Regions from separate parts of the Bradyrhizobium sp. SZCCHNR1043 genome, predicted to be linked through region 2. Evidence: riboswitches for the same ligand, from Rfam matches in the RefSeq annotation. Region 2 holds a riboswitch; the other holds the start of a gene.
The links. Region 2 has a riboswitch for cobalamin ahead of QX039_RS26480 (HupE/UreJ family protein). Riboswitches for the same ligand answer to the same signal wherever they lie in the genome.

Region 1: another riboswitch for cobalamin. It lies ahead of QX039_RS05135 (TonB-dependent receptor domain-containing protein); the one in region 2 lies ahead of QX039_RS26480 (HupE/UreJ family protein).

What each region holds. Positions count from the first base shown of each region.
Region 1 covers NZ_JAUEYN010000002.1:516,921-532,232, reverse strand. Annotated here, with positions in the region: gene QX039_RS05165 (threonine dehydratase) at 1-443, shown strand, start outside; gene ilvN (acetolactate synthase small subunit) at 580-1,122, shown strand; gene QX039_RS05155 (class I SAM-dependent methyltransferase) at 1,126-1,815, shown strand; gene QX039_RS05150 (LysE family translocator) at 2,045-2,650, shown strand; gene ilvC (ketol-acid reductoisomerase) at 2,801-3,820, shown strand; gene QX039_RS05140 (hypothetical protein) at 3,903-4,481, opposite strand; gene QX039_RS05135 (TonB-dependent receptor domain-containing protein) at 4,552-6,633, opposite strand; cobalamin riboswitch at 6,729-6,947, opposite strand; gene QX039_RS05130 (DUF2336 domain-containing protein) at 7,232-8,344, opposite strand; gene QX039_RS05125 (SDR family oxidoreductase) at 8,890-9,747, shown strand; gene QX039_RS05120 (hypothetical protein) at 9,747-10,055, shown strand; gene QX039_RS05115 (response regulator transcription factor) at 10,087-10,728, opposite strand; gene QX039_RS05110 (sensor histidine kinase) at 10,725-12,128, opposite strand; gene QX039_RS05105 (DUF2380 domain-containing protein) at 12,318-13,250, shown strand; gene QX039_RS05100 (sulfatase-like hydrolase/transferase) at 13,442-15,151, shown strand; gene QX039_RS05095 (ABC transporter substrate-binding protein) at 15,200-15,312, opposite strand, start outside.
Region 2 covers NZ_JAUEYN010000016.1:40,105-55,416, reverse strand. Annotated here, with positions in the region: gene QX039_RS26555 (thiamine pyrophosphate-dependent enzyme) at 1-152, opposite strand, end outside; gene QX039_RS26550 (thiamine pyrophosphate-binding protein) at 149-700, opposite strand; gene QX039_RS26545 (hydroxyacid dehydrogenase) at 860-1,909, shown strand; gene QX039_RS26540 (hypothetical protein) at 1,943-2,071, shown strand; gene QX039_RS26535 (hypothetical protein) at 2,341-2,553, shown strand; gene QX039_RS26530 (GNAT family N-acetyltransferase) at 2,562-3,134, opposite strand; gene QX039_RS26525 (Orn/Lys/Arg decarboxylase N-terminal domain-containing protein) at 3,143-5,500, opposite strand; gene cobT (nicotinate-nucleotide--dimethylbenzimidazole phosphoribosyltransferase) at 5,644-6,699, shown strand; gene QX039_RS26515 (histidine phosphatase family protein) at 6,699-7,292, shown strand; gene QX039_RS26510 (adenosylcobinamide-GDP ribazoletransferase) at 7,289-8,008, shown strand; gene cobD (threonine-phosphate decarboxylase CobD) at 8,005-9,036, opposite strand; gene cbiB (adenosylcobinamide-phosphate synthase CbiB) at 9,059-10,030, shown strand; gene QX039_RS26495 (cobyric acid synthase) at 10,017-11,510, opposite strand; gene cobO (cob(I)yrinic acid a,c-diamide adenosyltransferase) at 11,515-12,123, opposite strand; gene cobU (bifunctional adenosylcobinamide kinase/adenosylcobinamide-phosphate guanylyltransferase) at 12,140-12,676, opposite strand; cobalamin riboswitch at 12,712-12,905, shown strand; gene QX039_RS26480 (HupE/UreJ family protein) at 13,024-13,656, shown strand; gene QX039_RS26475 (DUF1636 domain-containing protein) at 13,660-14,055, shown strand; gene cobW (cobalamin biosynthesis protein CobW) at 14,075-15,112, shown strand; gene cobN (cobaltochelatase subunit CobN) at 15,122-15,312, shown strand, end outside.

The DNA of each region.
Region 1 (15,312 bases), on a different contig from region 2:
GCATCTGCGGCTGCATCCTGGCGCGTGATCTCTTGGGCCTGAAGACCGAGATCGTCGGCGTGCAATCGACCGAGGCGCCGTCCTACGCGCTGTCGTTTGCGGCCCGCACCGTCGTGACGACCAACAGCGCCGATACGCACGCCGACGGCCTTGCCACCCGCAGTCCCGATGCCGATGCGCTGGCGATCATTCTTAAAGGCGCCTCGCGCATCGTGCAGGTCAGCGACGCCGAGATCGCCGAGGCCGTGCGCATTCTCTGGACCGACACCCACAATCTCGCCGAAGGCGCCGGCGCGGCACCGCTCGCAGGTGCGTTGCAGGAAAAGGGCAGGCTCGCCGGCAAGCGCGTCGGCCTGGTGCTCACGGGCGGCAACATCGATCTCGACCTGTTCAGGCGCTGGGTGCTGCCCGCGGCCACGCATGCCGAAGCGGGGGCCGCATGAGGAACTCGCAACTCGCCACAAACACCGCCGTCATACCCGGGCTTGACCCGGGCATCCACGAACCGCGCGCTCGACGCTCGACGTGGATGGCCGGGACAAGCCCGGCCATGACGGTTGAACTAGCACGGGGACACCAATGAACCAGCCAGCATCGGCCTATTTCATGGAAGAGCGTCACGATCCGAACGAGACGCACACGCTTGCGGTGCTGGTCCAGAACGAGCCGGGCGTGCTCGCGCGCGTCATCGGCCTGTTCTCGGGCCGCGGCTACAACATCGAGAGCCTCACCGTCTCCGAGACCGAGAGCCAGAAGCATCTGTCGCGCATCACCATCGTGACGACCGGCACGCCGATGGTGATCCAGCAGATCAAGCACCAGCTCGACCGCATGATCCCGGTCTACCGCGTCGTCGACATGACGCTGACCAAGCGCGCGATCGAGCGCGAGCTCGCAATGGTCAAGGTGCGCGGCACCGGCGAGCCGCGCGTCGAGGCGCTGCGGCTGGCGGATGCGTTCCGCGCCCGGGTGATCGACGCCACCACGGAAAGCTTCGTGTTCGAGATCACAGGCAATACCGACAAGATCACGCAATTCATCGATCTGATGCGTCCGCTCGGCCTGGTGGAAGTCGCCAGGACCGGCATTGCGGCGATCGGGCGGGGATCGGAAGGGATGTGAGCCATGCTGGCGCGCGACTGGTACTACAACGAACGCAACCGGATCGGGCTCGACCATGCCGTGGCCTCGATCTATGGCTCGGGCGATGATGCCGACGAGCGCGCGCGCGCCGCTCTGAAGATGCTCGGCGTCAAGCCGGGCTGGCGGGTGGCCGACATCGGCTGCGGCAACGGCGTGCTGGCGACAGAGGCGGCGCTGCTGGGCGCGGTGGTCGACGCCATCGACATCTCGCCGGCGATGCTGGCGCTGACCCGGATCTACAGCCGCGACCGCCGTACCGCGGTGCGGATGCATTCGGCGGGGCTGCTGTCGTTCGCCTATGAGGCTACGACCTACGACCTGATCGCCAGCGAGTTCACGCTGCACCATCTGCCGGACTTCTGGAAGGCGGTGGCGCTGGCGCGCATCTTCGCGGCGCTGAAGCCCGGCGCGCAATTCTTCCTGCGCGACATCGTCTATGTCAGCATGCCCGACGGCGCCGAGCGCTCGGTCGAGCAGTGGGCGGACTTCAACATCAAGAACCACGACCTCGCTCGCGACAGCGTCATCACCCACATGCGTGACGAGAACTCGACCTTCGCCTGGGTGATGGAGCGCATGCTCGCCGAGGTCGGATTCGTGACCGTCTCCGCCGACTACCACGCGCCGATGCACGCGACGTATGTGCTGCAGAAGCCGACGGGGCAGGGCTAGGCGCTGATGCTTGTGCACGACGGTGAGGTGGCCACGCTGCCACCCTCCCCTGGAGGGGGAGGGTCGGCTCACATCGCGCGAAGCTGCGATGTGAGCCGGGGTGGGGTGATGCCTCCACGCCGGAGCCGTGTCTGCGGCCCACCCCACCCCGATCGCGCATTGCATGCGCGATCGACCCTCCCCCTCCAGGGGAGGGTGAAGAGTCGTTGTGCGGAGAGAACTCATTAGAATGTCCCAGCAGCTCCTCATCGCCTTCGTCACCTTCGCGTTCGTGATGGCGTTCACGCCTGGGCCGAACAACATCATGCTGCTGTCGTCGGGCGTGACCTACGGCTTCCGCCGCACGGTGCCGCACATGATGGGCGTCAGCTTCGGCTTCGCCTTCATGGTCGGGGCCGTCGGCTTCGGCCTCGCCACGGTGTTCATCTCCTATCCGGTGCTGCAGGAGGTGCTGAAATATCTTGGCGCCGCCTACCTGATCTATCTCGCCGTGGTGATCGCGTTCTCCGGATCGGCCAAGCCGGATGACGACACGACGCCGCGCGGCCCGATGTCGTTCTGGGGCGCGGCGCTGTTCCAGTGGGTCAACGCCAAGGGCTGGGTGATGGTGATCAGCACCATCACCGCCTATGCCGCGATCGCCAGCTTCCCTGCCAATGTCGCGCTGCAGGTCGGGATCAGCTTCGCGATGGCGATCGGCTCGACCATCACCTGGACCCTGTTCGGGACGGCGCTGCGGCCGCTGCTGAGTTCCGAACGCGCGGTGCGCGGCTTCAACATCCTGATGGCCGTGCTGCTGCTCGCCTCGCTCTATCCCGTCTTCATGGACGCATGAGGGAGGCGGCCGCCATGCGAGATCGGGGTTTCCAACCACGCCCAAAATGCTCTAGACACGGGCCGGATTTCGTCCGGGCGCAGCCGCCCGTGCCTCACCCAAGCGTCTGACTTTTCAGCCAATTCCGGCCATCTCAAAGAGGAAACGACAATGCGTGTCTACTACGATCGCGACGCCGATCTGAACCTGATCAAGGGCAAGAAGGTCGTCATCGTCGGCTACGGCAGCCAGGGCCACGCCCACGCGCTCAACCTGAAGGATTCCGGCGTCAAGGACGTCGCGATCGCGCTGCGCAAGGGCTCGGCTTCGGCCAAGAAGGCCGAGGGCGCCGGCTTCAAGGTGATGGAAGTCGCCGAGGCCGCCAAATGGGCCGACCTGGTGATGATGCTGACCCCGGACGAGCTGCAGGGCGACATCTATCGCGAGCACCTGCACGACAACATGAAGCAGGGCGCCGCGCTCGTGTTCGCCCACGGCCTCAACGTGCATTTCAACCTGCTCGACCCGCGCCCCGATCTCGACGTGCTGATGATCGCCCCGAAGGGCCCCGGCCACACCGTCCGCTCCGAATACCAGCGCGGCGGCGGCGTGCCGTGCCTGATTGCGATCGCCAAGGATTCCTCGGGCAACGCCCATGACCTCGGCCTGTCCTACGCCTCGGCGATCGGCGGCGGCCGCGCCGGCATCATCGAGACCACCTTCAAGGAAGAGTGCGAGACCGACCTGTTCGGCGAGCAGGCGGTGCTGTGCGGCGGCCTGGTCGAGCTGATCAAGGCCGGCTACGAGACCCTGACCGAGGCCGGCTACGCGCCGGAGATGGCCTATTTCGAGTGCCTCCACGAGGTGAAGCTGATCGTCGACCTGATCTATGAAGGCGGCATCGCCAACATGAACTACTCGATCTCCAACACCGCCGAATATGGCGAATACGTCACCGGCCCGCGCATCGTCACGGCCGAGACCAAGGCGGAGATGAAGAAGGTGCTCGGCGATATCCAGTCCGGCCGCTTCGCACGCGACTGGATGCTCGAGAACAAGGTCAACCAGACCTCGTTCAAGGCGACCCGCGCCAAGCTCGCCCAGCATCCGATCGAGGAGGTCGGCGCCCGGCTGCGCGACATGATGCCCTGGATCAAGAAGGGCGCGCTGGTCGACAAGTCGAAGAACTGAGTTCGCGCAGGACTTGCTGAGAATTGAGAACGGCGGGCCGAGGCCCGCCGTTTTTGTTTGGTAGGTGAGTCCTTAGGCTGTTTCAGGACGTCGCGCGGCGTGAGGCCAGCGGCGCGAGCAGGCGGACGATCTCGCTGACAGCGACCAGGCCGACGAGCCAGGCGGCGCTGGTCAGGCCGAGGCGGGCGACGATCGGGAGCGTGAAGCTCGCGGCACCGCCGAGTGCGGGCGTGGCGGCCAGCAGCACCAGCTCATACGCCGTGTAGGCGCCCAGCAGGGCGGCGGCAAAGGCGAGCGGAGCCGGGCTTGCGCGCAGAGCCTGCAGCACGCCCCGGGCCGTGGCAGTGGCGCTGAGCGCGGCGGCGCCGATCATCGCGCCCCAGGCCAGCGTGTTGGCATCGACCGGATAGTGCAGGGCGCCGAAGCCGATGCCCTGGTTGACCAGCCAGGCGCCGATCATCACCGGCAGCGCCGTGCGCAGCGGAAGCATGGCGGCCGCAATCACGGCGAAGGCCGCAAACGGCGTCGCGCAGGCGAACACGAAGCTCGCCAGCGCACAGGCGGTCGTCAGCAGCGCGAAACAAAACGCGGCTGCATGCCGCGGCGGGACGGGCGCGAGGCGAGCCTCGGAACCAGAGGGGGCGAGGACGTCGAGAGTCATGGAACATCTCCTGTTGTTGCAATTGTAGTCCAGTTTTGAGGCGGCTGTCAGCCGCTTCGGGAGGTCTGCATCACTGCACGCCGAAGCTCGCGAGCCGGATGCCGCCGAACACGCCGAAGCCGGGTGCCAGGAAGCCGGTCGGGTTCTGGGTGTGACGGTTGAACAGGTTATCGATCCGGCCAAACACCTTGACCTGGTCGGACAGCGCGTAGTCGCCGCGCAGGTTCACGAGCGCATAGCCGGGTGCGACGAGGCCGGTGGTCATGCCGTCGCGGCTGACATCGAGCCAGTCGCCGACCCGCAGCAAGGTGGCCGACAGGCTCAGCGCATCGATCGGCAGCCAGGTGGCGGTGGCGCTCCATTTTTCCTTCGGCCGGCGCAGCAATTGCTGGCCGGTGGCCGCGTCGACGGCGCGGGTGAAGGTGTAGTCCGCGCGCAGCGATATCCGATCGGTGAGCCGCGCCGTCACGAAGCTCTCGGTGCCTTCGGTGGTGGCGAGGCCGACATTGGCGTAGGAGGTGAAGGTCGCGTTGAAATTGATCAGGTTGGTGATGCTGTTGTGGAAGTAGGTCGTGCCGAAGCGGACGCGATCGTCGAACAGCGGCTGTTCGAAGCCGGCATCGTAGCCGGTGCTCTGCTCCGGCCGGAGGTTGGGATTGGCGAAGAAGTTGAACGCCGGAAAATCCTGGTGCAACTGGCTCAAGGTCGGTGCCTTGAAGCCGGTGCCGTAGCTCGCCTTCAGCTTGGTCTCGGTGACCGGCAGGATCACCGCCGGCGCGATCCGGTAGGTGCCATGGCCGCCGAACTGGTCGTTGATGTCGTTGCGCAGGCTCGCCACGACGAACCAGCGCTTCGCGAACTCGGTCTGCAGCTCGACGAAGCCGGCCTTGTTGCCGTTCTCGGCCGAAAGGTCGGTGGTCTTCAGCCGTTCGGTCTGCTGCTCCAGGCCGACGATCAGGTTGTTGCGCGGGGCGAGCTCGGTCACCGCGTGCCAGTCATATTTGATGCGCTCGCCGGTCGCGACCGCGGCAACGGGATTGCCGGCCGTCAGATCGGACGACCAGTTGTTCACATAGTTGACGCCGAAGTAGTTCCTGATGCGGCCGCCGAGCAGCGACCATACGGCTTCCTCGCGCGTCGCCAGTTGATGGACGGTGTGGTTGCTCTGGGCGGCGTCGGGAAAGCTGGGAAAGCCGCTGTCGCCGGTGAACAGCAGGGTGGCGTCAGTGTAGCGGACCACCGAATTGAGCGTCCAGGCCTCGTTGAGATCGACGCCGAGCTTGGACGAGGCGGTGACGTTGTCGTAGGCGTTGCCGATGGCCTTCTGCCCCGCAGGCAGCAATTGCCACGGGGTCACCGGAACGTCACCGGCGTGCAGACGCGCGACGTTGACTGCGTAGTTGACATTGTCCTGAGAGCCGCTCAGCCCCGCGCTCTGGTTGAAGGTCTTGAACGAGCCGCTCTCGACCGAGGCGGTCGCCCGCGCCGGTCCGTCGCCCTTGCGCGTGATCACCGAGATGACGCCGCCGATGGCATCGGAGCCGTACAGCCCGCTCTGCGGCCCGCGCAGCACCTCGAGCTGTTGGATGTCGGCGGCGAGCAGATGCGCGAAATCGAACGCGCCGTTGCCGTTGGTGACGTCGCCTGCGTCGATGCCGTCGATGATGAGCTTGGTGTGGTTGGCATTGGTGCCGCGCATGAAGACGTTGGTCTGGCCGCCCGGGCCGCCGGCCTGCACGATGTTCAATCCGGGGACCGTGCTCAGGATGTCCGGCACGGTGCGGGCCTGCTGCGCGGCGATATCCTTGTCGGTCACCACGGTGATCGCATTCGCGACGTTGGCGACCGGCGTCACAACGCCGGTCGGGCTGACGGCGACGGGGGCGCTGGCCGGCACTGCCGGCTTTGCAGCCGGCGTCTGCCGTCGCGCGGCGTTGCGGGTTGGAGAACCGCCGGACACCGCCGGCCCTGCGGCAGCCGGCTGGCGCGGCGCGTCAACCTCGACCGGCGGCAAAAGGTTGGGGGAGGCGGATTGCTGCGCGGCTGTCGGGAAAGCACCGAGCAGCGCAAACGACACGAGGACGCAGAACGACGACAGAACGGCGCGATGCCGCCTGGCATGGGGAACGGGAGACACGAGTGACCTCGGCATGACGTCAGTGGCACGTCACCGCGAACGAGGTCTCACGCAGGCCTTTGCAGACCTGCCTGAAAACGATGCCAATAACGCCCCGACCGGCATCCTCGCGTGTGACCACGGCTGACGGCAGGTCTCCTGGCTCGCGGGTCATCACCTCCACGTCGCCTTCCCGGGACCGAGATTTCCCAGTGGCCTATGACGCGAGATTCGCCGCTTACAGTTGCGGGGGCAGCTGCGGCCTTCGATCACGTCTCTTGCGAGACGCATCCGGCACCGCATTCCCTTTTGAGCCCCGGTCGAGGGGCACCGTCACGATCACCGTAGGAGTGCGGGCGCACCAAAGTCAATCCGGCGCCCGGTGATCTCCTGGCGATAACGCTGGCCGGTCGGCTTGATGATGCCCGGCCGCCTGCGACAACCATAGCTGTCGTCCCCGCGTTCGCAGGGACCCATAGCCGCCGGCGGTCGTGTGGCGAAGGACGACGATCCAGACATTTTTCCGCCAATTCACATCACGCTGTATGGGTCCCTGCGTTCGCAGGGACGACAGCGGAGTATGAGGAGGCTCGCGAGTCGTTGCTGATGAGGATTGCGTCTTGTGAGCACCCGCTCACTTCTCGACCTTGTTGTGCACCATCCAGAATCGCAGCGTGCGCTGGGCGGTGTCGAGCGACAGGCGGCCGTAGTCGCGTTCCGCGAGCTTGAGCGTGTCGCTGTCGATGGCGTGCTTGATCGGCCGGTGGGTCAGGATTTTCGCCACCACCGACCAGGCCAGCCCGGCGGCACGGCAGGGGATCAGCACGATGTCGGTGCGCGGGCCCTCGAGCACCTTGGCCATCATCTCGGTCGGGACGTTGTTGAGCAGGCCGAGTGCGGCGGAAACCTCGCCGAACCGGCGGGTCTCGGCGAAGAAGGCGATGGCGGCATCGTTGAGCTCGTTCAGCCCCTTCATGCGCTTGACGGCCTCTTCGGCGAGCGTGAAGTCGCGGCCGACCAGGCCGCCGTCGCTGCGCGCAACGTCGGCGATCGCCTTGAGGATCTTCTTGATCTCCTGTTGCAACGCCGGCGGCGCCGAGGCCATCAGCTTGGCGCGCACGGCTTCGGTGGCGCGGCGCAGGAGGTCGCGCAGGTGCTTGGTAGGCAGATCGATGCGCAGCCCGATGATCTCGGACAATTCGTCGTCGTCCTCGGCATGCGCCATCATCCCGGAATAGCCGGTATCGGAGAAGCGCGCGGTCTGGTTGTTGGCGAGCTTGCGGATGACCCGGCGCTCGCCGCGGTCGACGATGATGTCGGTCACCGCCTCGGTCAGATGCGGACGGCTGGAGATCGCCATCAGGTGATCCTGGCCCTTGGTCGCCGCGACCTCGACCAGCGTATGCTCGGTCAGCCGGCTCGAGTGCATCAGCACGCTCTCGGCCACCGAGATTTCGTCGTCACGGGCGAGCTGCTGGATCAATTCGACGGGCGCGTAGTCGACCGGCGCGAGATGCTTGGAGAGCTCGGCCCGCGCGCGGGTCTCTACTCGCGAGACCAGCATGCACAGCACATTGTCGAACACCTTGATCTGGTCCTCGGTGAGGCGTTCGCCGTCATGCAGGAACAGATTGGTGACCTGGCGCAGCGTGTTGACGCGCTTCGCCGAGGGGCCGCTGCGGACGGCCTCTTCGAGCTCGGTGATGATGGAGTGTTCTGAAGGCGGGAGCTGTTCTGGCTGTGACACGATCGCGCTCGTTTGTCCGGATGGCCGGAGCGACAGCGACGCGCTTGTGATCCCGCTGCAAGGCTCTCGGCCGGAGCAGTTTTCGGCACGGGCGATAACAACGCGTTAGGGTCGGAGGACGTAGTACCCCGGAGAAACACGGATACGGAAAATTAAGGCGATACGCGTAGAGGGGGACGACGAGCTGGAGCGCGGTCTTCCGGAGATTCGCCGGACAGGCGATGGAATGAGGCCCGAACACCTCCCCGCGGACGCGGCGACGACAGGCCAGCGAAACGGAAAGGTTAATGATCTCATAATGTCACGGACCTTCCTTCATCCAGTTTGCTCGCTGCCCTCGATCTCACGTCAGCTGTCATCCTCCCAAGCATTGAAACTTAAACCCCATTCTTGCCGCGGCCATTTTGCTGATGCGCCGTGCGCTGCGTGCGGTCTCCCGGTGTTCCAGGGCGGGCTCGGAAGAGGGATGATCTCGCGCGAAAAATCAGCGCCAGCATCGCGCTGCATCCCGTGCGATAATCGCCGCGCAAATCGTTGAGGTCGCCATGAAATCCGTCGTCATCACCGGCGCGTCCACCGGCATCGGCTTCGCCTGTTCGAAGCTCTTGCTCGCGCGTGGCTTCCACGTGTTCGGCAGCGTTCGCAAGCAGGCTGATGCAGACCGTCTGCGCAGCGAGCTCGGCGCCAACTTCACGCCGCTGCTGTTCGATGTGACCGACGAAGCGGCGGTGAAGGCGGCCGCCGGCGAGGTGCGAGCGGCGCTCAAGGGCGAGACGCTCGCCGGTCTGGTCAACAATGCCGGCATCGCCGTCGCGGGGCCGGTGACGGAGCTGCCGATCGAGCAGTTTCGCCATCAGATGGAAGTGAACGTCATCGGTCCGGTCATTGCGACCCAGGCGTTCGCGCCGCTGCTCGGCGCCGATCCGGCCATGAAGGGAGAGCGCGGCCGGATCGTGATGATCAGCTCGGTCGCGGGCCGCAACGGCAACCCGCTGATGGCGCCGTATTCGACCTCGAAGCATGCGGTCGAGGGGCTATCCGAGAGCCTGCGCCGCGAGCTGATGCTGTTCGGCATCGACGTCATCGTCATCGCGCCGGGGGCGGTGAAGACGCCGATCTGGGCCAAGGCCGAGGAGGTCGACCTGTCGCCGTATCAGGCCTCGCCGTTCTTCCCGGCGCTGCAGAAGATTCGTGGCTTCATGCTGCATCTCGGCAAGACCGGGCTGCCGGCCGAGACCATCGCCGCGCGGGTGGCCGACGCCTTGACCCTGCCGGCGCCCAGGGTGCGCTACGAGATCGCGCCCGATGCTATCAGGCAATGGATCGTGCGGGTGCTTCCGAAGCGGACCGTCGATCGCATCATTGCCAAGCGGCTCGGTCTGACGCCGGTGATCAGGGCCTGATGCCGGCGATGACGACCATCGGCAAGACCCAGGCGGAGCTGACCCGCCTGGTCGAGGAGGAGATTCGCGCGCAGCCGGGGTGCGAGACGGCACGCGTGCCGGCCGTTCATGCGCTCGACGTGCGCAGTGGCCGCAACTGGGAGATCCCGCACGTCGTTCTCGGCGATAGCCTGATCAGCGACGTCGACCGCGCCGTGATGAGCGTGCAGCGCCGGCTCGGGCGCGAGCTTCACCTGATCGATGATCCCGTCACGGAGCCAGCGTCGGAAGCCGCCGCGACGCCGCAGATCGACACCGACGACTCCTGACATTCCCTGCGCTGACGTGAGCCCTGCGGGCTCAGGTCAGCAGGCCCTGCCGCAGCGCCAGCCGTACCAGCTCGATGTCGCTGGCGACGCCGAGCTTGTCCTTGATCAGCGAGTGCAGGTTGGCAACCGTCTTCGGGCTGAGATGCAGCGCTGACGCGATCTCGTCGGTGGTCCGTTCGGCCAGCAGCATCTGCATCACCTCGAACTCGCGCGCGGACAGGACGTCGGCGGCCGCCCGCTCGCCGGAGAGCCGGCTGAGCGCGAGCTCGTGATCGATGTCGGGGCTGATCGCGATGCGGCCGGCGAGCACGTCCATGACGGCGCGCACGAGGGTCTCCGGCGGGCTGCTCTTGGTGACATAGCCGCGGGCGCCGGCGCGGATCGCCTGCACCGCGAAGCCCGCATTCTCATGCATCGTGAAGACGAGGATGCGCGCGCTACGATCCCATTGCCGGATGCGGCGGATACCCTCGATGCCGCCGACGCCCGGCATGGTCAGGTCCATGATGACGAGATCGGGCCTGACCTCCTTGAACAGCCGGTAGGCTTCGGCGCCATCGGCGGCTTCGGCGACCACGCGCAGTCCCGGCTGCTTCTGCAGCATCGACCTGTAGCCCTCGCGGACCACGGCATGGTCGTCGACCAGCAGGATGGTGCCGGCGGGCGCCGTCATGCCGCGCATGCCGCTTGCGGCTGGGTAGGCGAGAGGTCGGGCAGGGCCGGCAGCGGAATCTCGACGCGGAGTCGCGCGCCACCGCCGGAGGCGGCCGCGAAGCTCATCTGGCCTCCCATGGAGGCGACGCGCTCGCGCATGCCGAGCAGGCCCATGCCCGGCTTGTCGGGAGCTTCACCTGCGGGACCGTCGTCTTCGACGGTGAGCACGGTCGCGCTCGCCGGCCCGTCCTGAAGCGTCAACTGCAGCCGCACGCGCGTCGCTCCGGCGTGCTTGACGGCATTGGTGAGCGCCTCCTGGGCGATGCGGTAGAGGTTGGTGGCGATGATGCCGGGCAGTCGGTCGATGCCGCCCGACAGGCTGATCTCGAAAACGGTGCGGCCGTGCTGCCGCCTGTTCCACCCGGCGACGAGGCCTTCGAGGCTGGCGGCGAGGCCGAGCTCGTCGACATCAGGTGGACGCAGCCGCATCAGCGCGCCGCGCAATTGGTCCATCATGTCGCTCGCGGTGCGCGCGATGCCGTCGCATTCGCCCACCAAAGCGGGGCAATCCTGCGCCGCGCTGTGACGGATCGACGCCGCGAGCGCCCGGATCGCCGCCAGCGACTGGCCGAATTCATCATGCAGCTCGCGCGCGAGGTGGCGGCGCTCGTCGTCCTCCAGGGCGATCAGGCGCCGGGTCAATTCGCTGCGCTGGGCCAGCGCTGTCTCCAGCCCCTCGGCGAGCTGGTTGAAGGCATCGCGGATCGCCGACAGCTCGGCAAGGTCGAACGGCGGCAGCCGTGCCGACAGATCATGGGCCGCGATCCGCTCCAGCCCGGCGCGGATCAGCCGGGTCGGGCGCAGCGCGCGGGCCAGCGCGGCGTAGGCCAGAATGCACAGCAGCGCCAGCGCCGTCCCGAGCACGGGCAGCAGCCGGCTGAGCTCGCGCCAGGCCTCCGCGGTCATGACGCCGGCATCGGCCCAGACGACGGCATCGCCGGTCCTTTCGCCGCGAAAGCTGACCGGCCGTGCCGCTTCCCGGCCTGGATCGAACAGCCGCCGATACAGCATCGCGAAGGCGCGGGGCGGATCGTCCGTCTGCGCCTCGGCGCCGCCGCAGATGCGCTGCACGATCGCGCCGTCGACGCCGCGATAGGCGATGCACAGGCCCGGTCGCATCGCGGCGGCGGCGACCGCATCGAGGTCGGGAAAGCCGGCCGGCGGGCTGTTGACCCAATGCATCTTGCTTTGCTGCAATTGCAGCGTCCTGGCCGTGATCTCGGCGATCCGCTCATTGCGCGCATGCACCGAGCGGTCGGTGTCGAACAGCACATAGGCGCAGATCGCCCCAAAGCAGAGCGCCGAGACCACCGAGATGCGCAGGGTCAGACGGTATTTGAGGTCGTAGCGGGTCCACATCTTCGGCACGTCCATGGTAGCCCTGCCCGCCGGCATTTAACGGCAGAACCGCCTGGGCCAAAAGCGCTGCGGCCTGGTCGCCGTCACCGTCGTGAAAATTTCCCGTGCCGCGCCGGGACCGCGGCCGCTGCGGCCATAGCGCCGCTGCGCCTAGCTTTGGATCGCCAGACATCGCTGCAGGGGGATCCCATGTCGAACCGTCGCGTCGTCCGTTGTCTCGTTCTCGCGCTTGCTTTCGCGGCCGGTCCGGTCCGCGCCGCCTCCGGCGATGTCCCGGCTGTGCTGGTCGACGATTTCAGCTATCTCGACACGTCCGGCGAGCCGGTCGATCAGACCGCAGCGCATCAGCGGCGGCTGGATGCATTCATCGCCGCGCTCCGCAGCGACGTCGCCGCCGACGCGCGGCTGCGGCCGGTCAGCCCGTCCTGCGCGCCGTCCTGTCCCACCGATGCGTCCCCGGAGGTCCGGCTGCAGATGGCGGCCGAGGCCGGCGCAACCGTCGTGATCACCGGCGGAGTCCAGAAGCTCTCCACGCTGGTGCAGTGGGCGCGCGCCGCGGCCATCGACGTCGCCTCCCATCGGGTCGTCTTCGACAAGGTCTTCACCTTCCGCGGCGATAGCGACGAGGCCTGGCAGCGCGCTGCGATCTTCGTTTCGCGCCAGGTCCGTGACGCACTGGCGCCGCCGGAGCCGATCCGGCTGGCGCTGCTGCCGTTCGAGCTCGACGACACCAGCGCAGGCGCGGCGCTCGGCGAGACCGAATCCGACCAGAAGGGGCTGCAGGAGGCGACCGACGCGGTGCGGCAGCTGCTGGCACAGTCCGGGCGCTATCGCCTGGTGGACGCGGCCGGCGAGATCAAGCCGGGGCAGCCGGTGCGTGAGTGCGACGATTGCGAGGCCCGGGCGGCCCGCGCCGTCGGCGCCCAGCAATCGCTGCTCGGCATCGTCCGGCGGATCGGCCGCACCGAATACATCATCGGCTTTCGTGTCCGCCAGGCCGACAGTGGCGCGCTCGTCGCCGCCGGTGACAGCGGATTGCGCCTCGGCGCCAATTATTCCTGGAGTCGCGGCGCGGTGCGTCTGGTGCGCGAGCGGCTGCTCGAGACCGGCACCCAGAATTGAAAAAGGGCGAGGATCGGTACGCGAGGACGGCAGTGATGCCACCTCTCGTCGTGGCGCGAGACGACACGCCGCCCTCCGTGCAAATCCGGGCTGTTGTGATTTGTGACGATTTCATTACGGTCGGATGACAGGATAGGCTTCCTTGATCTGTCGGCATGCGCCGGCGAAGGGCGCCTGCATTCGACCGCCTGATGTCACTGACCCCGAACGACCAACCGATCACCACGCTCGCCGCGGCGAGCGCAACACGCTCCGCGGCCGTCCGGCTGTCCGCCGTCGCCGCGCCGCATGTCGCGGCGCTGGCCCTGATGCTGCACACCGAGACCGATTTCGGCTCGCGGCTCGGCTTCGTGCTGGCCTGGGGCATCCTGAACTGCTTCTGGCTGGTGCTGCTGCGGCGGCCTGCGGTGTCCGGCGCGTTGGCGCTGACCATGGTCGTGGTGCTGGTGCTGCTGTCGCAGCTCAAGCACGCCGTGGTCCAGATGACCGCGAACTTCGTCGACGTGATGCTGATCGATCACGACAGCGCGGCGTTCCTGTTCACGATCTTCCCGAACCTGAAGCTGTCGGTGCTGGTGGCGGCGGCGGTGGTGCTGCCGCTGATGGGATTGCTGTGGTGGGCCGATCCGTTCCGCGTGGCGCGGCTGCCGGCGCTGGCTGGCAAGCTCGCGTGTCTCGCCGCGCTGACACTGTATTCGCTCAACTGGCGCGACGAGACCTGGCGCGGCTATTATGACGACGGCTATCTGTCGAAATTCGCCCGCTCCGGCGTCACGGCGGTGTCGGACTTCCTCGCCAACGGCTTCATGGAATCCGACGCCACGGCTGATCGAAGTCTGGCTGCCTTCGTCCCGGATTCCTGTCATCCGGCCGCGCGCCGGCCGAACATCGTGCTGATCCACGACGAATCGAGCTTCGACATCCGCTCGGCGCCAGGCATCAAGGTGCCGGATGGCTATGGCAGCCATTTCAAGTCGTTCGACGGCAAGGCGCGGCAGTTCATGGCCGAGAGCAATGGCGGGCCGAGCTGGTTCACCGAGTACAACGTGCTGGCCGGCCTGTCGTCGCGCTCGTTCGGCCGCTTCGCCTATTTCGTGACCCGGATCGCGTCCGGCCGGGTCGAGCGCGGCCTGCCGCTGGCGCTGCGCAATTGCGGCTACGACACGGTGTCGCTCTATCCCGCGCAGGGTGCCTTCATGAGCGCGCGCAGCTTCCAGACCACGGTCGGCGTCGATCGTTTCCTCGACGCGCGCGATCTCGGCGCCAAGGGCGTCGAGCCCGACGGCTTCTTCTACGATGCCGCGCTCGATCTGATGCAGCACCGGCCGCGCGGAAAGCCGCTGTTCATGTTCGTCTATCTCGCTGCCAACCATTTCCCGTGGGAGACGACGTTCCGGCCCGACCTGACGCCATCCTGGCGCGCGCCCGGCAATCTGCCTTCGATCGATGAGTATCTGCGCCGCCAGGCGATGAGCGCGACGGACTATCAGCGCTTCCTCGCCAGCCTGAAGAAGCGCTTCGGCGACCAGCCGTTCCTGATCGTGCGCTATGGCGATCACCAGCCGGAGTTCTCGCCGCACATTCTCGATCCCAAGCTCGACGAGGCCGGCATCGGCGAGAAGCTCGAGAGCTATGATCCGCGCTATTATCAGACCTATTACGCCGTCGATGCCGTCAATTTCGAGCCGCGCCAGAGCGCGGTCGTGATGGACCGGATCGACGCCGCCTATCTGCCGCTGGTCACCTTGGAGGCGGCCGGCATTCCGCTCGATCCGTCCTTTGCCGAGCAGAAGGAGATCATGCTCCGCTGCAAGGGTGTGTTCTACGCCTGCGGCGACGGCGCCGAGGCGCGCCGCTTCAACCGCATGCTGATCGACGCCGAGCTGATCCGGGGGCTGTGACCGGCCGACGCCAAGGTCGGCCGGGCAACGTGTTTGCAACGCCCGCTGCTACTCCGCCGCCGTGTCGGTGACGATGCCGCCGATGTTCTGCCAGTGGGCGCCGTCGAACTGGATCATCTGCAACTGCTTGTTGACGCGATAGTCCGTCGGCGAGGTCGTGA
Region 2 (15,312 bases):
AAATTCTGCGGCCGCTGGCCGGCGGCCCACAGGTCGAAATTGGTGTTGCCGATGCCGCCGATGACGGCTTCCTCGTGCTTGAGCTTCGCGACCAGACGGCAGGTGAGGTCGTAGCGGTTCATGATCTTGGTGTTGCTGTGAGGGGCGCTCATGCGAACACCTTTCCGCCGGTGAGCAAAGGCGAGAGGATGAGCGCCACCGGCGCCTGGGTCGCCACCGCCTGCTTGATCGAGCGGTCGACGACGAATTCGAGCTCGTCGAGCCGCGTCATGGTGTGGTGCTCCATGGCCAGTGCATCGAGCACTGGCCGCATGGTTCGGCACACCAGCGACTGGCCGACATTGAACTCGCCCAGCGTGCCGCGCTCGGACACGATCATGATCAGCGGGATTTGGCAGGGCACGATCAGCGAGGCCAGCACGTTGGCGAGCGTGGCGAAGCCCGAGGTCTGCATCAACAGCGCGCCGCGTCGGCCGCCCATCCAGGCCCCAGTGAGAATGCCGACCGCTTCCTCCTCGCGCGCCGTCGCAAAGGTCGTGAAGAACGGATCGTCGTGCAGGTTCTGGATCAGTGGCGTCAGCACCCGGTCGGGAACGTAGGGGATGAGGTCGACGGCGTTGTGCTTGAACGTCTGCAGCACGATCTCGTGCCAATTCGGCACAGCGGTTGCTGATCGCGCCGCATCGGCATCGGCGGCCATTGCTGTTCCTCCGGTCGTTCCTGATGGGGGCCCGGCGCACGGGGCTTGGCGCTGAGCTTGACGGCACCGGAACGATTGTCAACATGCCGGCCCGGCCGGTCAGGCATCCACCTTTCAAGTCCGAAATCAAGAACCAAGAAACCAGGAGGTCGGCTGTTCATGGTCACGAATTCCAAGCGCGTCTTCTACGTCAAATACCTGGCCCACCCGATCTTCAGCGAGCTGCTCGCCGCGCGCCCCGACGTCCGGCTCGACCGGCTGGAGAACGAGAGCTCCGAGGCCGAGACGGCGGCGATCCTCGCGGCGGCTCACGCCTACCAGATCGGGGCGGCCCGCGACGAGCTCGCGCCGCGCTTCCACGTCGATGCAGACCTGCTGCGCCGCGCCCCAAACCTCCTCGTCGTGTCCAGCAACGGGGCCGGATACGACCCGGTCGACGTCGACGCCTGCACCGAGGCCGGGGTCCTCGTCGTGAACCAGTCCGGCGGCAACGCCCATTCGGTGGCGGAGCACACGCTCGGCATGATGCTGACCCTGTCGAAGCGCATCATCCAGTCCGACCGCCGGCTGCGCCGGGAGCGCGACGTCAACCGCAACGATTTGATCGGCAACGAGGTGCAGGGACGGACGATCGGCATCGTCGGGCTTGGCAATGTCGGCCGCCGGGTTGCCGAGCTGTGCCGCGGCATCCTCGGCATGACGGTGCTGGCCTATGACCCATATCTGTCGTCCGATGAGATCGCCGCACGCGGCGCGGAGAAGGTGGAACTCGATGACCTGATGCGGCGCTCAGATTTCGTCTCGATCAACTGCCCGCTGACGAAGGAAAGCCGCGGCATGATCGGTGCCCGCGAGTTCGCGCTGATGCAGCCTAGCGCCTATTTCGTCACCACCGCCCGCGGCTTCATCCATGACGAGGAGGCGCTGTTCGCCGCGCTCAGCGAAAAGCGCCTCGCCGGCGCCGGGCTCGACGTCTGGGCCAAGGAACCGCCGCCGCCGGACCATCCGCTGCTGCAGCTCGACAACGTGCTGGCGAGCCCGCACACCGCCGGCGTGACGCGGGAGGCGCGGCAGAACATGGGCCGGATCGCGGCCGAGCAACTGCTCGCCGCGCTCGACGGCGGCCGGCCGCCGCGCCTGATCAATCCCGAGGCCTGGCCGCGCTACAGCGCTCGTTTCCGCGAGGCGTTCGGAGTGACGCCCTCGTAGCCAGGAGAGAAGTGATTGCGGGGAGAAGATTTCATGCGTCGCAAGCTGCGACGCAGCAATAAATCTTCTCTCCAGGGCGGCTTCGGCGAAGCGGACATTGCTATTTTCGGAGCCGTCTCGACAGCCCGGTGGTGGCTGATCATTTTTCCAGGGGCGCCATGAGCTTAGGCCACGTTTTTCGCTCGGCGCGGAAGGGAAATTGGTCCGATGCGCCGGTTGAACGCCATCCTGAAGTCGACCCACGGCCGCGTCCGTCGCGCCGTCTCGGAGTTCGTCGCGATCGCCGCCGCGAGCCTGCCTTCGGTGGGCGCCTGAGCGCCGGTTCCACCGCTGCGTCAAATATTTGCATCGGCCGCTTGATATCGGTGAACAGCGGGAGGAGAAGCGCGGTAACATCACCTTCGAGCACTGCGTGAGAGGCAGGAGGTTGCATGTCGCGCTATGTCATCCATTTCATGAAGGACGTGCTGGGCGAGAATGGCCGCCAGTGCGAGATATGCCAGAGCACGTTGGAGGTTGAGGCCGACAGCGAAGGCGAAGCCGCAGAAATCGCAAAGTCCAGATTCTGTAAACAGCAGGAGGTGCGCGACTGGTCGCTGCATGCCGACCGCATTGAGGTGAAGGCGGCCGACTTTCCGTCCTGACCTGCGGCTCAGCGGCCCATCCCAGCCGGTGCGTCGCTGGCCCCGGGGCCAAGCGAGCGCTGCACCATCACGGTGTCGCACCAGCGGCCGAAACGGTAGGCTACTCCTGGCAGCAGCCCCACCCTGACGAACCCGAAGCGCTCATGAATGCCGAGCGAGGCGACATTATCGGCGTCGATATAGCCGATCATCTGGCGATATCCGGCCGCGGCGGAAGCATCGATCAGCGCCTGCATCAGCAGCCCGCCGACACCACGGCCGAGATGCTCATGGTGGACATAGATCGAATGCTTGACCGCGAACCGGTAGGCCGGCCGCTTCCTGAACAAGACGACATAGGCATAGCCCACGACTTCGCCGCGGAATGTCGCGACCAGATGTGGCAGCCGATGATTTCGCAGATTCTTGCGCCGCTGCTTGAGGTCGTCCGGCTCGGGCGCCCCGGAACCGGCGGCGCTGTCCTCGACCCCGCGGCGGACATGCCGCCGGTAGATCGAGAGCATGGCCTCGACATCCTCGTCGCGTGACGGCCTGACGAGGACCGGCGGCTCGGTGTCGCGAGCCGTGATCGCGCTGTCCATGGTTCGAATTACTCTGCGCAGACATAGGTATGGAGCCGGATCCGGCCGGACTCGTCGAGCTCCTTATACAGCCCCTGTATTTCGACCTCGAAACCGGGATAGGCGTTGAACGCCCGCTCGAACATCTTGAGGTAATCGATCATCGGCTGGGCGCGGTCGGATAGCCGCTCGCCCGGAACGATGGTGGCGATGCCCGGCGGATAGACCACGAAGGGGGTCGTCGCAATGCGGTCGGAGATGCGATCGATCGGCAGGTAGTCGACCTCGTTGCGCATCAGCGCACGCGCCGCCTCGCGTGGTGACATCGCGATCTCCGGCATGTGCTGCGGCTGGAACTGCTTTGCCTGCAGCGCGCTCACCTCGGCTTCGCGGTAGAAGCGGTGCATCTCGGCGCAGAGGTCGCGCAGCCGCAGCTTGCCGTAACGCGCAAAGCGCTTGCGGGTGAACTCCGGAATGGCGTCCTCCAGCAGCACGTTGTCATCGTGGAGCCGCTTGAAGGCGACCAGGCCACTGATCAGGGTTCCCGCCTTGCTCGCCTCGACCCCCGGCGTCAGCAGGAACAGCAGCGAGTTGAGATCGTTCTTCTCCGCCACGATGCGGTTCTCGCGCAGATATTGCGCGACGATCGGAGCCGGGATGCCGTGATCGGCATAGCCGCCGGTGGCGCGATCGAAGCCCGGGGTCAGCAGGGTCAGCTTGTTCGGATCGGTCATTGCGAAGCCGGGGGCGAGATCCGGAAAGCCGTGCCATGCCGCGCCCGGCGTGAGCTGCCACAGCGCGGTATCGGTCGCGAGCTGGTCGGTCGAGATCGCCTCCCAGGCCACGTCATGGCTAGCCCCGGGATTGGCCGCATCGGGGATCGACACCCGGTCCGGCACGAACGGCTCGAAGAACCAGCGCCGCGCCGGATCCTTCTCCTTCTCCTCGAATTCCCGGCGCATCGCCCTGATCTTCTTGCGCAATTCGATTCCGAGCCGGATCGTGTCGTCCCACAGCACCTCACCGGAGCGGCCCTTCATCATCTGCGCGCCGACGTCCAGCGAGGCGAACAGCGGGTAGAACGGCGAGGTCGAGGCGTGCTGCATGAAGCTTTCGTTGAAGCGGCGATGCTCGACCCGCCGCCGCTGGCCCTTGATGTGGCGGTCCTTGACGTGGATCTGCGAGGCCTGGGAGAAGCTCGCGAGCTGCTTGTGGGTCGATTGCGTGGCGATGATGCCGGGGGCGTCGGGTCCGAGGTCGCCGAGGCCCATGGCGAAGCGGCCGGCGTAGAGCGGGTGGAATTTCATGAAGCCCGCCCAGGCCTCGTCGAACATGATGTAGTCGCAGAGGTGCCCGATCCGCTTCAGGATCATCTCGGCGCTGTGGATCGTGCCGTCATAGGTGCACTGCTCGACCACCGCGACGCGGAACGGCCGCTCCTTGCGCCAGGCGTCGGGGTCCTTGACCAGCGGGTTGTCGCGGATCTGCTGTCGCAGATGCTCTTCGTCCAGCAGATCCCAGCGCATCGGGCCGATCAGGCCCCAGGGGTTGCGAACCGTTGGGACGTAGATCGGGACGCCGCCCGAAATCAGCAGCGCGCCGTGATGAGCGGCCTTGTGGTTGTTGCGATCGAACAGCACGAGGTCGCCGTCGGTGACCAGGGCCCCGAGCACGACCTTGTTGGAGGTCGAGGTACCGTTGAGGACGAAATAGGTCTTCTCGGCGCCGAAGATCTGCGCGGCTTCCTTCTGCGCGCGCAGCGCCGGCCCCTCATGGGTCAGGAGATCGCCGAGATCGAGCACGGAATTGTCGAGATCGTCGCGGAACACGGCCTCGCCGAGATGCTCGACGAAGACCCGGCCGATCGGGCTGCGGCTATAGAACACGCCGCCATTGTGCCCGGGGCAGGTCCAGAGCTGGTTGCCTTCCTCGGCATAGTCGACCAGCGCGCCGAAGAATGGCGTCTTCAGCGTCTCGGCATATTGCTTCAGCCGGCTGACCAGGTTCTTGGCGATGAAGGCTGGAGTCTCCTCCGACAGGAAGACGTATCCGTCGATGAAGTCGAGCACCTCGACCGGCAGATCCTCGAACCGCTTGCGGCGGATCAGGAGGATGATCGGGAAGTCCAGTCCGCGACGGCGCATCAGGTTGATCAGCGACGCCGTCTTGCCTTCCAGGCCCTTCTTGCCCCAATCGACGACCATGCAGCCGATCGCGGCATCCGTCTGCACGGCGATCTCGGCGTCCTCCAGCTTGCGGGCGCGCACCACCTCGAAGCCCGAGCGCTGGATCTCCTCGATGATCTGGTTGAAGCGGAGCCCCGCAAGGTCGTCGGTCTCGAACACGGGCGCGGCGAACAGGAAGGTGAAGCGGCGGAAGTATTCCATGAGAGTCTTTCGGGCTGGGTGGGCAGCCACCTGTCGTCACGTTCGATGACGCTTCGATGACAATAGGACGCCTCACGGAGCTTGTCTCGGCCGCCTCGCAGTGGCAATCGTCCCGAACCCGAGTGACGCTGAAAGGATCCGTGGTGCTTCCCGAATGGATCAGCCTTGATTGTGTGGCGCCGTCCGAGCTCCATCGGCAGGCAGCGCTGGAACGCCAGGCCCAGTTGACCAAGCCGTTTGGCGCCCTTGGGCGATTGGAGCAGGTGGCGGTCGATCTGGCCGCGCTGCAGGCGTCGGAACGTCCAGGGGCCGACCGGGTGCCGGTGGTGCTGTTCGCAGGCGACCACGGCATCGCGGCGCGGGGGGTCTCGGCCTATCCGCCCGAAGTCACGGTCCAGATGCTCCACAACTTCGCCGGCGGCGGTGCGGCGATCTCGGTGCTGTCGCGCAGCCTCGGCTGTCCGCTGGAGGTGGTCGACGTCGGCACGCTGGCGAGCGAGCCGGTGCCCGGCGTGATCGTCGACAAGCCGCGGCGCGGCACGCGCGACTTCAGCACCGAGGCGGCGCTGACGCTGGAGGAGGTCGCGTTTGCGGCCGAAGCCGGACGGCGCGCGGTGGTGCGGCAGGCCGATCACGCGCCGCAACTCGTGATCTTCGGCGAGATGGGGATCGGCAACACGACATCGGCGGCAGCGATTGCCGCCGCGCTGCTGTCATGCGCGCCCGCGGACATCGTCGGCAGCGGCACCGGGCTCGACGCCGACGGACGGGCCAGGAAGGCTGCGGTGATTGCCGATGCGTTGGGGCGACACGGGCTCACGACGGGCGCGGCCGTCCCGGACGTCCTGGCCGCCGTCGGCGGTTTCGAGATCATTGCGATGGCCGGCGCGATCGTCGCCGCCGCGCAGCGGCGCTGGCCGGTGCTGGTCGACGGCTTCATCGTCTCTGTCGCGGCGCTGGCCGCCGTCCGCCTCAATCCCTCCTGCCGTCCGTGGCTGCTGTTCTCGCATCGCTCGGCCGAGCGCGGCCACGCCATCGTGCTCGACGCGCTCGGTGCCCGTCCGCTGATCGACCTCGATCTGCGGCTTGGCGAGGCCTCGGGCGCCGCCACTGCGCTGCCGATCATTCGGTTGGCCTGCGCGCTCCACGGGGGCATGGCCACCTTTGCGGAGGCCGCCGTCTCGGGAGCCAAGTCCTGATGCGGATCGATCTGCTGCGGCACGGGACGACAGGACGGGACGGCTATCTCGACGGCCGCACCGACCCACCGCTCAGCGAGCCCGGCTGGGATCAATTCCGGCGGCAGACGCAAAGCCGGATCTGGCACAGTGTCGTGAGTTCGCCGTTGGCGCGCGCACGTGCGGCAGCGGAGGATTATGCCCGGCAGACCAACTGTGCGCTGGACATCGATGCGGATTGGAGCGAGCTCGATTTCGGACGCTGGGACGGGCGGACGCATCGCGACATCGCCGCGGAGCCCGGAGGCGAAGCCTTGCTCGACACCTTCCATGCCGATGCTGAGGTCCGGGCGCCGGACGGTGAGAGCTGGTCCGATTTGCAGGCGCGAGTGGCGCGCGCAACACATCGTATCCTTGTCCGGCCCGAGCCTGCGCCGGTTCTCGTGGTGACCCATGGCGGCGCCATGCGCGCAGCGCTCTCGCAGCTACTCGGATGGCCGCTGCGCCAGCTGTGGAGCCTGCGCATCCGGCCCGGCACGCGGATCACGCTCGAAGCGGGGCAGGGCGATGATGGTGTACCTTGGGGCGAAATCGTCGAGATCATCCAGCCATGATGCTTCGTGAATTCTGGATCGCATTGCAATTCCTGACACGGCTGCCGACACCGCGGGTCGCTGAGTTACGACCGGACGATCTGGCGCGGGCGTCGGTCTGGTTTCCGGCAGCCGGACTGGTGATTGGCGCCTGTCTGGCGCTGGTCGCCCGCCTTTTTCATGATGCCGATCCGTGGATCGTCGCGCTGACCGTGCTGGTCGCCTGGATCGGGATCACCGGCGCGCTGCATCTCGATGGGCTCGGCGACGTCGCCGACGCGTTCGGCGCCTCGCATGGCAAGCCGGAACGCTTCATCGCCGTGCTGGGCGATCCCCATGCCGGCAGCTTTGCCGTCGTCGCGATCAGCTTGCAGATCGCCGCCAAGCTGGTGCTGATCGCCGAGCTGGCGACGGGCCCGACGGCCTGGGCGCTGGTGCTGATCCCGGCCTGGGCACGCTGGGGGACTTTGATCTGCAATAAGACCCTGCTGTCGTTGAAGCCGGGGCTGGGGGCGAGCATCTCGAACAGCGTCGGCTGGAACGTCATCGTCGCCTGGGGCGGCGCACTCGCGATCGGCGCGCTGGCCGGCGCGGTGCCGACGCTGATCGCGATTGGTCTCGTTCCGGGAATCGCGTTCTATTGGCAATGGCGGCTCGGCGGCATCACCGGCGATTGCCATGGCGCCAGCATCGAGGTCACGGAAACGCTGCTGCTTGCCGCCTGCGTGCTCGGTTAGAAGGCATCGCCGAGCGCCGGCGCCAGCCGGTGCCACTCGGACGCATTGCCCGGCAGGCCGAAGCGCAGCCAGCTCGGCTGAGCCGGAAAGCGCCTGACGTGGATGCCGTGCCGGGCGAGCCGCTCGGCGATGTCAGGCGCGTTCGGCGATGTGATCAGCCTGAACAGCGGCGTGCCGCCGTTGACCGCGCAGCCGGCCTTGCTCAGAAGATCGTCGATGCGCTGACAGTCGTTCGCCAGCCGCGCGCGTGTCTGCTCCAGCCAAGCAGCGTCGGCCAAGGCCGTCGTTCCGATCGCGAGCGCAGGTCCGGATACGGCCCAAGGACCGAGCTCGTCGCGGAGTCGGCGGACGACGTCAGCGGAGCCGATCGCGAAACCGAGGCGGACGCCGGCAAGGCCGTAGGTCTTGCCGAACGAGCGCAGCACGATCGTCGCCGGCGGCAGGTCGGCTGCGAGGCTGGCGTCGGCGGGACAAAGATCGATGAATGCTTCGTCGACGATCAGCAGGCCGTCGCGCCGGCGCAAGGTCGCGGCCAATCCGACCAGCACATCGCGGGGCAGCAGGCGGCCGGTGGGATTGTTGGGATTCACGACGACGGCAACATCAGCATCGGCGAGCGCATCGACATCATCGACCAGACCGACGCGATGCCCACAGCGGCGCCAGCACAGCGCATGCTCCTCGTAGGTCGGGGCGAGCACGGCAACCCTCGAGCGTGGGCGCAGCCGCGGCAGGATCTGCAACAGCGCCTGCGTGCCGGGCGCGGTAACGATCATTTCGGGCCCCGCCACGCCATAGCGCGCAGCAGCCGCTGCGCGCAGCGCGTCGTCTTCGGCCTGGGCCGGCAAGCGCGCCCAACTTGCGGGCGGAATGGTCGGCACCGGGTAGGCGACGGGATTGATGCCAGTCGACAGATCGATCCACGGCTGTGGCGCGTCCGGATAGCGACGGCTGATCGCAGCGAGATCGCCGCCGTGAAGGATCGCTTCCGGCTGGTCCGCGCCCGTGCTAGTCGCTCTGTCGTCCATGTCTGTCCTTCAGCGGAGATCGATGTTCGTCTCTCTCGCGCTCACGGCGCTCCTCGTCGAGGCGGCGGTCGGTTATCCCCAGGTCCTGGTGCAGCGGATCGGTCATCCCGTGATGTGGGTGGGCGCGCTGATAGCATGGGCGGACCGCCGCTGGAACGGGGCAGCAGACGGCTTTGCCGCGCGACGAGCCCGCGGCGTCGGGCTCGTCTGTCTGCTCGTGGCCGGCATGATGACCATCGGCCTCGCCGCAGCGTGGGTGATGCAGGCGGTCGTGGGCGAGCCGGTCGCAACGATCGTCCTTGGTGTGGCGGCAAGCAGCCTGCTGGCCCAGCGCAGTCTCGACACGCATGTTGCGGCGGTCGCGGAAGGACTGGAGCAGGAGGGGCTCGAGGGCGGCCGCAGAGCCGTCTCGATGATCGTCGGCCGCGATCCCGATCGGCTGGATGAAGCCGGCGTTGCGCGGGCCGCGGTCGAGAGCCTGGCAGAAAACTTCTCCGATGGCGTCGTCGCGCCCGTGTTCTGGCTCGTCGTCGGCGGGCTGCCGGGCATCCTGATCTACAAGGCTCTCAACACCGCGGACAGCATGATCGGCCATCTCTCGGACCGGCACCGCGCGTTCGGCTGGGCGGCGGCGCGGCTCGACGATCTCGTCAACCTGCCGGCCTCGCGCCTGTCCGCGCTGTGGATCGCAGCCACTGCGGCCTGCATCCCGAGCGCCTCGGCTTCGGCCGCGGTGCGAGCCGTTGCACGTGATGCGTCGAAGCATCGTTCGCCCAATGCCGGCTGGCCGGAAGCGGCGATGGCTGGTGCGCTCGGACTGCGCCTGGCGGGGCCGCGCGTCTATCACGGTCATCTCGTCACCGATGCCTGGATGGGCGACGGGCGCGCCGATCTCGACGCGTCCGACATCCGGCAGGCCTTGCGGCTGTATCGGCTGGCCTGTCTGGTTCAGGCCCTGGTCGTCGCAGGACTCGTCCTGGTCAGGATCCTGTAGCCGCCACGGCCGGCGCGGGCTTGCTCGCCAATGCGAGGATTCGGTCCACGTCAACGTAGCGCTCGAGATGCGCCGCGAGTGCATCCAGCGTCGTGTCCACATCGGTCTCATAGGCTAAGCCGCTCGTCGTCGCGCCGAGGCCGCGCAGCCAATGGGCGCGCAGGCCATCATCGGCGAACAGGCCATGCACATAGCAGCCGGTAACCAGGCCGTTCGCTGCGATGGCGCCATCGCGACGGCCGTCGGAGAAGGTTAGGAAGGGGCTCTGTGTCGCCGGTCCGTCAGTGCGGCCGATATGCATCTCGTAACCGCGGAACGACAGCTGATCTTCCGTTAGCGTGCCCTGGACCTCGCGCAACGCCTTGTCATCGGTCAATGTCGTTTCGACGTCGAGCAGGCCAAGTCCCGCGACGGAACCAGGTGTTCCCTCGTGCCCATCGGGATCGCTGATCACACGCCCCAGCATCTGATAGCCGCCGCAGATGCCGAGCACGCGGCCGCTGCGGCGCAGATGCGCGGCCAGATCGATGTCCCAGCCGGCGTCGCGCAAGGCGCTGAGATCGGCGATCGTGGCCTTCGAGCCCGGCAGGATCACCATCGATGCGTCGCCGGGGATCGGCGTGCCAGGCCGCAAAAACTGCAGATCGATTCCATCTTCCAGCCGTAACGGATCGAACTCGTCGAAATTGGAGATGCGCGGGTAGGCGAGGATGACGACCTTCGGCCGTTGTCCTCCCGATGATCCGCGTTCAGCCAGGCCAAGCGCGTCCTCCGCTGGCAGGCGGCGCGCATCCGAAAAATGCGGAATGAGCCCGAGCGATGTCCACCCCGTCCGCTTCTCGATCTCGTTCATGCCTGACGCAAACAAGGCCGGATCGCCGCGAAACTTGTTGACGAGGAAACCTGCCACGCGCGCGGCATCGTCCGGCGGGATCACAGTCCTGGTGCCGACCAGGCTCGCAATCACGCCGCCCCGATCGATATCGCCGATCAGCACCACCGGAATCTGCGTCGCTTGCGCAAAACCCATGTTGGCGATGTCGCCCGCGCGCAGGTTGATCTCGGAGGCGGAGCCTGCGCCTTCGACCAGCACGATGTCGGCATCCGCTGCGAGGTGATGGAAGCTGTCGAGCACGGCCGCCATCAGTTGCGGCTTCATCGCCTGATAGGCGGATGCCTTGGCGTTGCCGATGACGCGACCCTGAACCACGACCTGCGACCCGATCTCGCTCTGCGGCTTCAGCAGCACCGGGTTCATGTGCACCGTCGTCGGCCGCCGCGCCGCGCGCGCCTGCAGCGCCTGGGCACGGCCGATCTCGCCGCCGTCTGCGGTGACGGCGGCATTGTTCGACATGTTCTGCGGCTTGAACGGCGCCACCTTGAGGCCGCGCAATGTCAGCGCGCGCGCGAGCCCCGCGACGATCAGCGATTTGCCGACGTCGGAGCCGGTGCCCTGGAACATGATGGCGCGCGCGCTCATGAGCCTAGTACTCGATGCCTTCCTGCGCCTTCACGCCGGCTGCGAAGTGATGCTTCACGAGGTTCATCTCGGTGACGAGATCGGCGGCCTCGATCAGCTCCGGCTTGGCGTTGCGCCCGGTGACGACGACGTGCAGATCGGGACGGCGCCCTGCGAGCGTGGCGACGACGTCTGCGATATCAAGGTGATCATAGCGCAGCGCGATGTTGAGCTCATCGAGGACGAGCAACCGGATCGACGGATCCGCCATCAGCTCCTTTGCCTTCGCCCAGGCACGTTCGGCCGCGGCGATGTCGCGCGCGCGATCTTGCGTCTCCCACGTAAAGCCTTCGCCGAGCGTGTGCCACGACACCTGGTCGCCGAACCGCTCGATCGCCTTGCGCTCGCCGGTTTCCCACGCGCCCTTGCCGAACTGCACGACGCCGATGCGAAAACCGCGGCCGAGTGCGCGCAGCATCAGGCCCCAGGCCGCCGTCGATTTGCCCTTGCCCTTGCCGGTGTGAACGATCAGCAGGCCCTTTTCGACGGTCTTCGAGGCGACCTCGGCATCCTGCACCGCCTTGCGGTTCTCCATCTTCGCCTTGTGGCGTGAATCGTCGGCGCTTTCGGTCATCGGCATGTCCTTCCCGTTACTTCAATGTCAGCGGCAGGCCGGCCGCCATCAGGATCACGCGATCCGCTAAGGCCGCGACGTCCTGGTTCAGTCGCCCCTGCGCATCACGGAAGGCGCGGGCAAGCGCATTGTCCGGCACGATGCCGAGTCCGACTTCGTTGGACACGGCCACGATGGGGCCAGGCGCGTCCCTGAACGCCTCGATCAGCTCGGCGCATCGTGCCGGAACGTTCATGTCGGCGAGCATCACATTGCTGAGCCACAGCGTCAGGCAATCGATCAGCATCGGCGCGCTCGAATTTGCCCGTGCACGGACCAGGCCTGCAAGATCATGCGTGGTCTCCAACGTCTGCCATCCCTCGGTGCGGCGCGCTTTGTGCTGCGCGATTCGGTCCTTCATCTCATCGTCGAACGCCTGCGCGGTCGCAACATAGGTCCAAGGTGCGGGAAGGGCGGTCACGAGCGCCTCTGCATGGCGGCTCTTGCCGGAGCGCGCGCCGCCGAGCACCAGGGTGAGGCGCGGCAGGGCGGGATGCGGGCGGGCGGGGACCATGGGGGACGATTCCGATTGACGGGCTTTGGCGCGACCCGTATCTAACAGATGACGGTTCTCCGAAAGGAGAGATTTAGGGAACACGGTGCGGGTTCTTGACCCAAGGCCGTGGCTGCCCCCGCAACTGTAATCGGCGAGTGTGAGGCCAAAGCACCACTGGGAAACCGGGAAGGTGGCTTCATGCGGTGACCCGAGAGCCAGGAGACCTGCCGTCGACATTGCTGTTGGCCGACCCGTCGCGCGGGGAGTCGCGATGCTGGTTCTGATCCCGCCGGGATGGGCGGGATGCCGTCGGATGCAGCGCATCGTCCGGTCCTCTGGGGAGCCGGCAAGCGACGGAGACGGCCATGAAGTTGACCCGTACCACGACCTTTGCAGCCGCGAGCCTGGTGCTGCTCGCCGCCGATCCCGCCTTCGCGCATCACATGATGGATGGCAAACTGCCGCAGACGTTTGCGCAGGGCCTGCTGTCCGGCCTCGGCCATCCTGTGATCGGAATCGACCATCTGGCCGCCATCGTCGGTGCGGGCATCGTTGCAGCGCTTCTGGGCCGCGGCTTCGCGCCGGTGCTCGCCTTCACCACAGCGATGATCGCGGGCGTCGGCCTTCATGTGGCCAAGGCCAACATCCCGGCTGCCGAGCTGCTGGTCGGCCTGACCACCGTCGTGGTTGGGCTGGTGGTGGTGATGCGTGGCGGTTTCGGCGTGCTGCCCGTCGCCGGCCTGTTCGCCGTGACCGGCCTCGTCCATGGATATGCGCTGGGTGAATCGATCGTTGGGGCAGAGAACACCCCGCTCGGGGCCTATCTCGTCGGTCTGCTCGTGATCCAGACCCTCATCGCCGCCGGCGCGTTCCTCGGCACCAGGCTGCTGTCGGCGAAGGCCAAGGCGGCTGCGCCGCTGGCGCTGCGGCTCGCGGGCGCTGCCATCGTGCTGGTGGGTGGGGTCGCCGCGGCGACGGCGGCCGGCGTGATCGGCTGATTGATGACCGCATCGGAGACTGGTGAGACGACGCTGTTCGTCTGCGTCACCTGCCGTTCGCAGGCGACGGAACCTACGCCGCCTGATCAGCCGCGGGCCGGAGCCCGTCTGCTCGCCGCGATCGAGACGTTGCCGACCGCGCAGCGCGCCGGTGTCGCCGTGGTCGGCGTCGAGTGCCTGTCCAACTGCAATCGTGCGTGCACGGTTGCAGTGACGGCGCCGGGCAAATGGACCTACGTGCTCGGCGCGCTCGATCCGGATCTGCATGTTCAGGATGTGCTGACATTCGCGCAGCTGCATCAGCGCCATGACGCCGGCCTGCCGGCCTGGCGCGAGCGTCCCGAATACATCCGCAAGAACACCGTTGCGCGCGTTCCCGCGCTGTCAGCACCACGCTGAAACGAGAGATCGTATCGCCATGACGAAGTCGTTCGCCAAGACGCCTTGCACCATCGTCACCGGTTTCCTCGGCGCCGGCAAGACCACGCTGGTGCGCAACCTGATCGAGACCGCGAATGGCCGCCGGCTCGCCATCATCGTCAACGAGTTCGGCGATGTCGGCATCGACGGCGACATCCTGAAAGGCTGCGGCGTGCCGGACTGTCCGGAGGATCGCATCGTCGAGCTGTCGAACGGCTGCCTGTGCTGCACCGTTGCCGATGATTTCGTGCCGGCGCTCAGGAGCCTGCTGGATCAGAAGGAGCCGCCCGAGCATATCGTGATCGAGACCTCGGGGCTCGCGCTGCCGAAGCCGCTGGTGCAGGCCTTCAACTGGCCGGAGATCGCGACGCGCGCCACCGTCGACGGTGTGGTGGCGGTCATCGACGGCCCGGCGGTGGTCGCCGGCCGTTTCGCCGACGATCCCGACGCGCTCGCCGCGCAGCGCGCCAGTGATGCTTCGCTCGATCACGACAACCCGCTGGAGGAGGTCTATGAGGACCAGCTGCTGTGCGCCGATCTCGTCGTGATGAACAAGAGCGACCTGATGAGCGAGGAGCAGCGCAAGGATGTCGCGGCCGAGATCACGGCGAAGGTGCAGCGTGCCGTCAAGGTGATCGCGACGGAGCACGGCAGGCTGTCGGCTTCAATTCTGCTCGGGCTCGGTGCCGCAGCGGAGGACGATCTCGCGGCCCGACCGTCACATCACGACAACGAGGCCGAGCACGACCACGACGATTTCGAGAGTTTCGTGCTCGACGTTCCGGCGCAGGCTTCGCCCGATGCGCTCGTCGACCGCATCGCGGCCGCCGTCGACGCGCATGACGTATTGCGCGTGAAGGGGTTCGTGGAAGTCGCCGGCAAGCCGCTGCGCCTCCTGGTGCAGGCCGTCGGCAACCGCATCCAGCATCAGTTCGAGCGCCCGTGGCGATCCGGCGAATCGCGGCAGGGGCGGCTGGTGATCATCGGCGAGCGCGGCCTCGATGCCGCCGCCATCCAGAGCCTGATCACAGGATAGGCGGGACCGATGCACCTGCTGGCGACAACGGGCGCGGATCTCGACGACCTCGAACAGGCCGTGGATCTTGCACAGTCGCCGGCCGAAATCGTCGTGCTGTCGTTCTCGGATAGCGATTTGTCGGCATTGGCCGAGGCCTGGACCGCGTCGTCGGATGAGCTGCCGAGCCTGCGCCTCGCCAGCTTGAAACGGCTGAAGCA